2 regions of the Marinobacterium maritimum genome follow, and region 1 is predicted to be linked to the other one. Evidence: predicted binding sites of a transcription regulator. Region 1 holds the regulator's gene; the other holds the start of a gene.

Evidence for each region. The regulator FliA, encoded in region 1, starts transcription of late flagellar genes. The targets are predictions, from matches to a motif close to CTAAAGTTNNNNNNNNNNCNGCCGATA.
Region 2: ABD013_RS06585 (DUF5610 domain-containing protein) is a predicted target of FliA. The motif match lies at 1,380-1,406, and genes of this name have one in related genera.

What each region holds. Positions count from the first base shown of each region.
Region 1 is NZ_BAAAET010000002.1:173,078-179,077, forward strand. Features, by position in the region: gene flhF (flagellar biosynthesis GTPase FlhF) at 1-334, shown strand, start outside; gene ABD013_RS07160 (MinD/ParA family protein) at 345-1,169, shown strand; gene ABD013_RS07165 (RNA polymerase sigma factor FliA) at 1,181-1,891, shown strand; gene cheY (chemotaxis response regulator CheY) at 1,952-2,338, shown strand; gene ABD013_RS07175 (protein phosphatase CheZ) at 2,360-3,199, shown strand; gene ABD013_RS07180 (chemotaxis protein CheA) at 3,212-5,335, shown strand; gene ABD013_RS07185 (protein-glutamate methylesterase/protein-glutamine glutaminase) at 5,363-6,000, shown strand, end outside.
Region 2 is NZ_BAAAET010000002.1:34,403-40,402, reverse strand. Features, by position in the region: gene guaD (guanine deaminase) at 1-152, opposite strand, end outside; gene ABD013_RS06590 (ribonuclease Z) at 291-1,262, opposite strand; gene ABD013_RS06585 (DUF5610 domain-containing protein) at 1,448-2,590, shown strand; gene ABD013_RS06580 (5-oxoprolinase subunit C family protein) at 2,603-3,526, opposite strand; gene pxpB (5-oxoprolinase subunit PxpB) at 3,523-4,212, opposite strand; gene ABD013_RS06570 (5-oxoprolinase subunit PxpA) at 4,209-4,973, opposite strand; gene mtnK (S-methyl-5-thioribose kinase) at 5,001-6,000, opposite strand, start outside.

The sequences.
Region 1 (6,000 bases):
CGGGGTCACCCTGCGATTGAAGAAATTGTTGGTACTATCCTGTTCCAGCCAGCTGCAGCTGATGCGCAGTGCCTATGACAATTATGCCGAGCTGGGGCTGCAGGGATGCGTACTGAGCAAGACCGACGAATCCGGTAGCCTGGGTGAGGCGCTGACGCTGGTGGTCGAGAAGCAGTTGCCGATCGCCTATGTCACCGATGGTCAGAAGATTCCTGACGATATCGGCATCGCCCAGCGGAATGATCTGGTCAGCCGTACGGTCGTTATCGCACAGCGTAGTGCGCGCCCCGATATCGGCCTGGATATCGATGATTCGCTGTTCGGGACGGGATAAGGAGTAGTTGATGAAGCAGACCCATCCCGTCAAGGTGATCGCGGTAACCGGAGGCAAGGGCGGCGTCGGCAAGACCAGCGTGTCGGTTAACCTGTCGGTTGGACTGAGTGAAATGGGGCGCCGGGTGGTGCTGATGGATGCCGACCTCGGCTTGGCCAATGTGGATGTGATGCTGGGGCTGCGGCCGCAACAGAACATCGCTGATGTACTGGCCGGGCGCTGTTCGCTGCGCGAGGTAATGGTGTCGGCAGGCGATAATTTCTGGATCGTGCCGGCCGCTTCAGGTACTCAGGAGATGACGGCGCTGAGTGCGCATGAGCATGCCGAGCTGATCCACGCCTTCAACGACATCGCTGATGACCTGGACGTGCTGGTGATCGATACCGCCGCCGGTATCTCCGACTCGGTGGTCAGCTTTGTTCGGGCTGCGCAGGAAGTGCTGGTGGTAGTCTGTGACGAGCCGACCTCGATCACCGACGCCTATGCGTTGATCAAGCTGCTGAACCGGGATTACCAGATGACAAGGTTCCGGGTGCTGGCCAATATGGTCAGAACGGATACCGAGGGACGGAGCATGTTCAATAAACTGTTGACGGTTACAGACAGATTTCTGGATGTGACGCTTCAATACGTTGGCTCAATACCTTATGATGAATCGGTTCGCAAAGCCGTACAAAAGCAAAGGGCTGTGCTCAGGGCGGCACCCAAGGAAAAGGCCGCGCTGGCCTATCGACAGCTGGCCAACAAGGTCGACAGCTGGCCGGTTAGCAATAGCCCCAGAGGACATCTGGAATTCTTTGTTGAACGGCTCGTGCAGGGCGCGCGCCTACCCTGAAAGAAGCATATATGTACAACGTAGTGGAGTTTAAATCAGGTCAGGAGCTGATCCAGGAGTATACCCCGCTGGTGCGACGGATCGCGCATCACCTGATGGCGCGCCTGCCCAGCCATGTTGTGCTGGATGATCTGATTCAGGCCGGCATGATGGGGTTACTGGAAGCCGCCAGCCGCTATGATGCCGGCAAGGGCGCCAGCTTCGAGACCTATGCAGGGATTCGCATTCGCGGTGCCATCATCGATGAGGTGCGCCGGGGAGACTGGACGCCGCGTTCGGTGCATCGTAATGGTCGCCGTATCAGTGAGGCGATCGCGCAGGTAGAACATCGCACCGGGCGGGATGCCAGCGACAGCGAGGTCGCGGCCGAAATGGGTATCGGTATCGCGGAATACCAGTCGTTGCTGCAGGACTCGGTCGACAGCCGCTTGTTCAGTTATGATCAACTGACTGAAGCGACGGACGAGGCGCCAACGGAACAGTTTACCTCGACCGAGCCGGATCCGCGGCAGATGCTGGAAAGCGACGGTTTCAAGCAGGCGCTGGCGCGGGCGATCGGTGCGCTGCCCGAACGGGAGCGCCTGGTGCTGTCACTGTATTATGATGAAGAGCTGAATCTCAAGGAGATCGGCCAGGTGCTGGGCGTCAGTGAGTCGCGGGTCAGTCAGATCCACAGCCAGGCGGCGCTTCGGCTTCGCGGGCGATTGCGGGACTGGTGTTGAGCGTATGACCGGCTGGCCAGAGTATCGTTTGGAGATGTTTTCTGAATTGGGGGAAGTGTCTTGAAGAAAGACATCAAAATACTTGTAGTAGATGATTTCTCTACGATGAGGCGCATCATCAAGAATCTGTTGCGTGACCTTGGGTTTACCAATGTCGATGAAGCGGATGACGGCAAGACTGCGCTGCCGATCCTTAAGCAGGGCAATGTGGAGTTCCTGATTACGGACTGGAACATGCCTGAAATGACCGGTATCGACCTGCTCAAGACGGTGCGTGCGGATGCAGCCTTGGCCCATATTCCGGTGCTGATGGTTACCGCTGAAGCCAAGCGCGAGCAGATCATCGCGGCGGCTCAGGCCGGCGTCAACGGCTATGTAGTGAAACCCTTTACCGCTGCTGTGCTGAAGGAAAAGATCGACAAGATCTTTGAACGTATCGAAAGCTGACAGCATTAGCGGAGGGTTCCGATGGCAGCGCAAACGGCCAGTAAAGTGGATTTCAACGGCTTCGACGAGTTTCTGCGTGACCGTGCCCGTACGCTGGTGACCGAGCTTGAAGCCGGCAACCTGCCTGCGGCGATGGGGTTGATCAATGAACTTCAGTTCGCCCGCCACCAGGTGTTTTACAACGAAGTCGGTCATCTGACGCGCGGCTTGCACGAAGCGATCAAGGCCTTCTCCAGCGATATGGGCGAGAAGATGCCCGCCGAGGGGGACGAAAGCCTGGCGGCGATCGGTGATGCCTCTGATCGGCTGGGTTATGTTATTGAACTGACGGAAAAAAATGCACACGAGACCATGGACCGGGTGGACCGTTCCCTGAGTCTGGTGGATAAGCTGGACCAGCAGAGTGAGCGTTTCAAGGAGTTGCTGTTACTGGTAGGGCAGCTGGAGGGGGATTTTGAGGCCCTTAACGGCACCTATGACCGTACCTGTGAACTAAAAAACCAGTCGGAACAAACCATTACCGAGCTGCGCACGACATTGACCGATATCCTGGTGTCTCAGGGCGTGCAGGATATCACCGGACAGTTGATACGCCGTGTGATTACGCTGGTGACCCAGGTGGAAGGTCAGCTGGTCAAGTTGATGGATATGGCGGCCAAGGTTGAACAGTTGAGCAGCCTGGAAGCCGTACCTGTGCTGGCTGAAGCCGACAGCGCGGAGGCTGAGTCCTCGACACCTGCTGCCAAGGGTAAAGAAAAGAATCCTATTCAGGCGGAAGGCCCCCAGCTGCCGAATGGAAATCAGGATGCGGTGTGTAACCAGGACGATGTTGATGACCTGCTGTCCAGCCTGGGATTTTGATAGGAGCTCGCGATGAGTTTGGATGTCGATCAGGAAATTCTGGAAGATTTTCTCGTAGAAGCCGGAGAGATACTGGAGCAGCTGTCTGAGCAGCTCGTCGATCTGGAACAGCGTCCCGATGACAAGGACCTGCTGAATGCAATCTTCCGCGGGTTCCATACGGTTAAAGGGGGCGCAGGCTTCCTGCAACTGGATGCAATGGTGGAATGCTGCCACAAGGCAGAGAACCTGTTTGACTTGCTGCGCAATGGCGAGTTGAGCGTCAGCTCAGAGCTGATGGATGTGGTACTGCAGGCGCTGGATGCCATCAATGCCATGTTCGAGTCCGTGCGCGCCGGGGAAGAGCCCGATCATGCGTCACCGGCTCTGCTGCAGGCACTGGTAAATTTCGCTGAAGGTGGTGCGCCTGCGCCTGCGCCGGTGACGCCGGCACCCGCTCCGGCTGAGCCGCCCCCGGCAGCACCCGAGTCGGTCGTTGCTGAAACCCCGGCAAATCCCAATACCCCGATGGATGATTTTGAAATGCTGTTGGGGGATCTTGCGGGTAGCCATGCCCAGGCACCGGCCGACAGCGCGCCTGAGGGCGCTGCAGGCGATGACCTGATCACCGAAGATGAGTTCGAAGCCCTGCTGGATGAACTCCATGGTCCCGGGAAGGGACCGGGTGTCGGCGCGACAGACGTCGAGGCCGAAGCCCCTGTTGCAGCGGCGAGCGGTGGTGGCGAGCTGATTACCGATGACGAATTCGAAGCCTTGCTGGACGAACTCCAGTCGGCGGGTGAAGGGGCCTTTGCGCACCTGCAGCACCCGACGGCGGAAGCGGCCAAGCCGGCGGCTCCTGTGCCGGCTGAGCCTCGGGTAAGTGCACCGGCGCCGGTAGCAGCCCCGGCCCCGGCCCTGGCCCCGATTGTGGAAGAGCATACCGAGAGCAAGGAAACCAAGACCAAACCCTCAGCGAGCAAGCCGGCTGCCGAGAGCAATGTGCGTGTCGATACCCGCCTGCTGGACAAGATCATGAACATGGTCGGCGAACTGGTACTGGTGCGTAACCGTCTGGTGCGCCTGGGCGGCACCCGTGAAGACGAGGAGATGGCCAAGGCGCTGGGTACTCTGGACATGGTCACTGCCGACCTGCAGACCTCGGTGATGAAAACGCGCATGCAGCCGGTGAAGAAGGTGTTTGGCCGCTTCCCGCGCCTGATCCGCGACCTGTCGCGCAACCTGAAGAAAGAGGTGCGTCTGGAGCTGCGCGGTGAAGAAACCGACCTGGACAAGAACCTGGTCGAAGCGCTGGCCGATCCGCTGATCCACCTGGTACGCAACGCCGTCGACCACGGCATCGAAGCGCCGGACAAGCGTGCTGCCATCGGTAAGCCCCGTGAGGGTCATGTGCTGTTGTCCGCCGAGCAGGAAGGTGATCACATCCTGCTGATCATTCAGGATGACGGCGCCGGTATGGATCCGGAAGTGCTGCGCAACCTGGCGGTCAAGCGCGGCATGATGGATGTGGAAGCAGCTCGCCGCCTGACTGACCAGGAATGTTTCAACCTGATCTTCCAGGCCGGCTTCTCCACCAAGACCGAGGTCTCTGATGTGTCCGGACGCGGTGTGGGCATGGACGTGGTCAAGACCAAGATCACCCAGCTTAACGGCACGCTCAGCATCGATTCCATTCTCGGCCAGGGTACCCGGATTGCGATTCAGGTACCACTGACTCTGGCGATCATGCCGACGCTGATGGTGATGCTGGAAGGCCAGGCATTCGCGCTGCCGCTGGTCAACGTCAATGAGATCTTCAACCTGGACCTGACCAAGACCAATATCGTCGACGGCCAGCAGGTGATCATCGTGCGTGATCAGGCGCTGCCTCTGTTCCACCTCAAGCGCTGGCTGGTACAGGGACAGGCGGGTGCCGAGCTGCCGAGCCAGGGCCATGTGGTGATTGTCAGTGTGGGTACCACCCGGGTCGGTTTCGTAGTCGACCAGCTGGTAGGCCAGGAAGAGGTGGTGATCAAGCCGCTGGGCAGCATTTTGCACGGTACGCCGGGCTTGTCCGGTGCCACCATTACCGGTGATGGCCGTATCGCGCTGATCATTGATATACCGAATTTGTTGAAATATTACGCATCGACCTGAAGCGACAGGCGTAGATGAGGGATCTTTATGCCGGTTAAAGTGCTGATAGTCGATGATTCGGGCTTTTTTCGTCATCGCATCGAGGAGATGCTCCAGGATGACCCCAGACTGCAGGTGGTCGGTACAGCGGTCAACGGCAGGGAGGCGGTCGATCAGGTCAAGCGACTGAAGCCCGATGTGGTGACCATGGATGTGGAGATGCCGCAGATGAACGGCATCGAAGCGGTACGCATCATTATGCGCGAAGCGCCGACCAATGTTCTGATGTTGTCCTCGCTGACTCATGAGGGGGCGCGGGTGACGTTGCAGGCGCTGGAGGCTGGTGCCGCCGACTATCTGCCCAAGGATATCCGGGCCTGGATGGACAAGAACAGCGGGGTACGCGCCCAGCTGATCGACCGTCTGGTCGCACTTGGGCGTACCCGTCGATTCCGGCAAAGCAGTGTGCTGGAACGCTCCTGGCCGGGGCGCGAGCAGAAAGGCACGACGATGGTGTTCCGTCCAGATGACACGGCACCGTCGCGCCGGCCTCAGACGCCGGCCCGCCCTTCGGTTACGTCCACTCCACGGGCAGCCAGTGCTGAAACTCGGCGACCGGCGCCAGCCGCTGCGGCACCGGCACGGCCTTCGGTTGCGGGTGATCCGGCAACCACGCCGGCTTCCCG
Region 2 (6,000 bases), 140 kb from region 1:
CAAGCCTCACCCACGTGTTTGATTCTGCCATCCTGGATCCAGAGCAGGCCGTCGGCAACATAATGTATGGCCGCTTCTCCGGCTGTGGTCGGGTCATCCAGACAGTGCAGTATCGATCCCCGCAACACGCGGCTGGTATTGGCAGACTCCATCAGCACCTCCGATCGCAGATCTGGCCTTCATGATGGTTTAACCATAACAGAGCCGAGACCGGTATGCCTTGTTGCACTTAAGCAATTCAGAAAGGTGCGTGAGTCGTCACAGGTCGCCGGCAAAACTCATCCGGGACGTCAGTCCGTTACCCGTTCCACCTGACCATCACGGCGGATGGTATAGGTCTCGAAATCCCGGGCCAGGAAGAGCGTCCCCGTGTAATGCCGCTGCGCCTCGATGCGCAGCTCTTCCACCGACAGGTCACGCTCCCTGCGTGGGTGCAGCAGATAGCGCGGACTGAAATGGGTCAACAACAAGGCAGGCACGCCCGCCTGCTGAGCAAAGCGTGCCACCCGCTCGGCACTGCTGTGTTGCGGCTCCGGCCCGACCTGCTGCAACACCTCCTCGGTGTAGGTTGCCTCATGCACCAGCAGTTGAGCACCACGACAGGCCTCGGCCAACAGCTCAGGCCGGTCATTGTCGCCCCCGACCACGACCGAGCGTGCCGGGTAGGAAGGGATACAGTAATCCGCCCCCTCCAGTTGACGCCCGTCCTCCAGCACCAGGGTTTCACCGCGCTGCAACAGTCCGTACAGCGGTGACGGCATGACTCCCTCGGTCTGCAGGCGCGCCGTATCCAGCTTCGCCGTCACCCGGGCTTCCTGCAGCCGATAGGCCCAGCACTCAGTGCGATGGCTCAATCGCGCCGCCGTAATGCGAAACCCGCCCTGCTCCAACGCCAGCGCCTCGGATACCTCGACAAACCGCAACGGATAATCGATCCGCATCTCGGTATGCTCGATCACCGCCTGCAGATAGGCCCACACCGCTGCCGGCCCGACCAGCGTCAGCGGGTCCGTCCGGCCGTTCAACTGGCAGGACGCCAACAACCCCGGCAAGCCATAGCAGTGGTCACCATGCACATGAGTGATCAGGATGGTATCAAGCTTCAGCGGCGACAGCCGGGTGCGCAGCAACTGGTGCTGGGTCGCTTCCCCGCAGTCGACCAGCACCCATGCCCTCCCCCGCTCCGGTTGAACGGCGGTGGCACTGACATTGCGCTGACGGGTCGGGGCACCGGAGGAGGTGCCGAGGAAAGTGATTTGCATGTGAATGGAGTTTACGTACTATCCGGGCAAAGATCGAACGGCGTCATGCCTCCTCTCGAATCGCGGCCCACCAGTTTTTTTCTGTACGGCACCCCATAACTGTCCGGTCTACATGTGCTCAAGTTATAATCAGCCTTGCCGATAACCCGTCACAAGTCGATCAACCCCAAAGTACCGAGCCCAGCATGAAAATCCACAGCCCCACTACCCAGATTTTTTCACCCCGCCCGCAGTCGGAGATGGTGCAGAGCAACAGCAATGCCTCACCTCAGAAAGCGTCACAGGTACTGCTGGGCAAGCTGGCCGATCAGATCCCGGGCATGACGGCCGAGAAGCTGTCAGGGCTGGATGCCGAGAACTTCACCCCTGACAAGGTGGCCGGTCGCATCAGCGACTTCGTCGCCAAGGGGCTGGATGCGGCGCGGGCACGCGGGGCGTCTGATGAGCGCTTGAACCAGATGTACGAAGCGGCGGTAAAAGGGGTCGAGAAGGGCTTCAAGGAAGCCCGTGACATTCTCGATAACCTCAATGTGCTCAATGGCAGCATCGCCGAGCAGGTGGATGAGACCGAAAAGCTGACCTTCGAGGCACTGGCCGAGATCGCACCCGGCAGCCGTGAGGCGACCGCGCAGGCGGTGATGGGAGCGGCCGAGCGTTACCGCAACGCCGAAGACATGTCACTGACGGTCAAAACCCAGGATGGCGACGAGGTCACCATCAACTTCAGCCGCAACCAGAGCTACGACGCCACTTATGGCGCTGGGGCCGACAGTGAGGGTAATGCGGTCGCCTGGATGGATGTGAGCCGCAGCGAAAGTAGTCAGTACCAGTTCAGCGTCAAAGGGGAGCTGGACGAGGGCGAGATCGATGCGCTGCAGCAGATGATCCGCGATATTTCCGGCGTAGCGGACGAATTCTTTAACGGTGATGTGCAGAAGGCGTTTGATCAGAGCGCCGATATCAGCTTTGATGCCAGCGAACTGCAGTCGATGGAGCTCAACATGAGCTACAGCCGCAGCTGGGCGCAGGCCAGCACCTATGAGCAGGTCGGCAGCCTGGAACAGCCTCAGGACAAACCAGGGCTGCGCCTGGGTCAGCTGATGAAGGACCTGGCCGAAAGTGCGGGCGCACCCTCACTGGGCTTCCTGCAGTCACCGGCTCAGGCGGGTCGTGATCTGATGAACGGTCTGGTGGAGCAGGACAGCCGCTTCACGGATGCGCTGAAGGAGCTGCAGGACAGCTACCGCGACAACCTGAAACAGCTGCTGGATACCGTTCTGCCGATCCACGCGCCTGAAGCAGTAGCTGAACCTGAAAGCGACAGCTGATCAGGCGCCTGATCAGATACCAAAGAAGCGATAAAATCGCTGCAGCTCCAGTTGCGCCTCATGCAGCGGCATGGGTGCAAAGCGCACTTCGGTATTCGGCTGGCGTTGTGACAGCATGAACGCATCCAGCGCGAACACCGTACCCAGCTTGGGATACCCCCCGATGGTCTGTCGGTCCTTGAGCAGGATGATCGGCTGGCCATCTCTGGGCACCTGCACGGCGCCAAAACTGATCCCTTCCGAGATGATGCCATCGGCCAGTGGATGCAGCTCGGGGCCTGACAGTCGCACGCCCATGCGATCGCTCTGCGGACTGATCTGATAGGCCTCGCGGTAGAAACGCGCCAATTCCTCGGCCGGGAAGAGCTCCCGCTGATGCCCCTCGATCACCCGCAAAGTCAACGGCTGTGCATAGTCCGGCAACTGGCCGGGACTGATGGCAACCGTGCTCTGCTGCGGACTGGTGCTACAGGGCAGCAAGTCGCCGGCGGCCAGTTTGCCGCCCTTGCCATCCAGCCCGCCGACCCGTTCGCGCATCACCGTAGCCACCGAACCGAAGGCCGGCTCGATATCGAATCCATCCTGCACCGCCAGATAGGCGCGCACACCGCTTTTGGGATAACCGAACGTCAACCGGTCACCGGGCTGCAGGTTCAGTGTCTGCCAGCTCGGTACAGGAGTACCGTTGAGTGTCGGCTGCAGGTCGGCGCCGGTGATGGCGATGCGAGTAGCGACTTCCGCCTCCAGCTGCAGACCACCGAAGCTGATCTCCACCGCCGCCGCACCAGGTTTGTTGCCGAGCAGACGGTTGGCCCAGAGATAGGCGTGTTCATCCGCCGCACCGCCTGTGGATAACCCCAGATGTTGATAACCGAAGCGCCCCAGGTCCTGCATCAGCGAAAGAATACCGGGGTTGAGTACACGCAATCCGCTCATTCAAGTTCGCCTCCGGCCGCCAGAAACTCGGCCTTCGAAATGGAGACAAAACGTACCCGGTCACCGGCCTCAACCGGGCAAAGCCCGGCCAGCGCCGGGTCGAACATTTTAACCGGGGTGCGCCCCAGAATATTCCAGCCACCGGGGGTCGCGACCGGATAGACCGCGGTCTGCTGATCGGCCAGTGCCACGGAGCCGACCGGTACCCGGGTTCTGGGGGTCTCCAGCCGCGGCGTGCGCAGCGCCGGATCAACCTGCCCCATATAGGCGAAACCGGGGGCAAAGCCGATGGCAAAGACGTGATAGTCACGGGCCGTATGCAACCGGATCACTTCATCGGTGCTGATGCCGTGCAGCCGCGCGACCCGTTCCAGATCAGGCCCCACTTCGGGATCGTAGTAGACCGGAATCTCGACCCGGCGACCGGTTTCGGCCCGAGTCACCTCCAGCGTCGACAGCCGTGCATTGATCTTCTGAACCATGCCCGCGAAATCAGTCCGCAGCGGGTCGTAGACGACCATCAGCGTGGTATAGGACGGCACCAGGTCGCGCAACTGGTCACTCAACTCAGCAGCGATCAGATCCGAAGCTGCACGGATCAACGGCACCAGCGTCTCGTCGATCTGCTGGCCGAAACGGATGATCAACGCATCAGGACCGGCGTTTTCGATACTCCAGTGGATCATGCATCCTTGCCTGTATAGAGCCTGTCCAGTGCGGCACGGATATGCTGCACCGCCTGCACCGACTCGGCGTTGTCGCCATGGACGCAGAGGGTATCGGCCGCCAGCGCGACCTCGGCGCCATCGAGCGTCGTCACCACACCCGCTTCAGCCAGCCGCAGCGACTGCTGCAGAATGCGCGCTTCGTCATGATAGACCGCACCGGCCACCGTGCGCGGCACCAGAAAGCCGTGCTCATCATAGGCGCGGTCGGCAAAGGCCTCGAACATCAGCAATGCACCGAATTCCTCGGCGATCGCCTTGACCGCACGGTTGTCGGCGGTGGCCATCAGCATCAGCGGCAGGGTGCGATCATATTGAGTCACGCCCTCCAGCACGGCGCGCAGGATATCGTGATCCCGCATCATGTCGTTGTACATCGCCCCGTGCGGTTTGACGTAGCTGACCTTCATGTCGTGGGCCCGGGCGATGCCATCCAGCGCGCCGATCTGGTACTGGACCATCGCCACGACTTCCTGCGGGTGGCACTGCAGGCTGCGCCGCCCGAAGCCGACCAGGTCCGGATAGCTCGGATGGGCGCCGATCAGCGTTCCGGCATGCTTGGCCAACAGCACCGTACGGGTCATGGTCACCGGATCTGAGGCATGGAAACCGCAGGCGATGTTGGCCATGTCCACCAGCGGCATCACCTGTTCGTCCAGCCCCATATTCCAGGGGCCAAAGCTTTCGCCCATATCGCAGTTGAGCAGCAGTCGTTTAGCCATCAATCGTACGCACGTCTCTTTCGGTTATCAGTCGTTGAGCTGGCAGATCAGGTCCACCAGTGCTTCCATCGAGTTGATCCGGGTACGCTCCATGATCAGCTCGCGGCCCAGGTGCAGTGCCATCGCTTCCGCCTGCGCGCGCTGGTGTTCATCGTCGATCATGTCCAGATCGGCTACGTGCGCCAGACCGATGGTACGGCGGATCAGCTCGGTACCCGCATAGCCGAGGCTATCATGCCAGATCTGCAGCAGACGGCGCTGCTGCCAGTGCTCGTTCTGCAGCGTCGGGTCAGTGGTGGCTTCGCGCATCAGGCGACTGAATTCGCGGCTGAAGTGGTGCCAGAGCTTCTCCAGCTGCACCAGCAGCCAGTCGCGCCAGGCTTCGCGCTCCGCCTCGTCACCGGCCAGACGCTGCTGACCACACCAGTTGAGCAGCAGGTTGCCGATCAGGCTGCCGACATCGAAGCCGATCGGGCCGAAGTAGGCAAACTCAGGGTCGATCACCTGGGTGCTGGTTTCGGTGACAAAGATGGAGCCGGAGTGCAGGTCGCCGTGCAGCAGAGCCTCGGCACGGTTGAGGAAGGCGTACTTCAGCTCGGCCACTTCCACCTTGAGCAGATCGTCCTGCCACAGTGCTTCAGCCACCGGACGCAGCGGCGGATTGATCGCGTTGCGCTCGTGGTCACAGAAGGGGTCGAGGAAAAACAAGTCTTCGGTGATCTTGCACAGATCCGGGTTGATGAACCGCTTCACCAGATCCTTCTTCTGGTGCGCATCCAGATGCATATCGCTGGTGTGGAACAGGGTTCGTGCCATGAACAGGCCCAGATGTTCCGCCAACTGCGGCAGCTTGCGGCGGGCGATCAGCGCATGGCGCAGGTTCTGGTGATCACCCACGTCTTCCATGATGATCGCGGCCAGCGGCTGTTCGTAGTGGTACACCTCAGGCACCCAGTCGCCGGCATGTTCGGCCTCCAGCACCAGCGCCTCGGCCTCAATGCGATTGCGGTCCAGCGACAATGGCCAG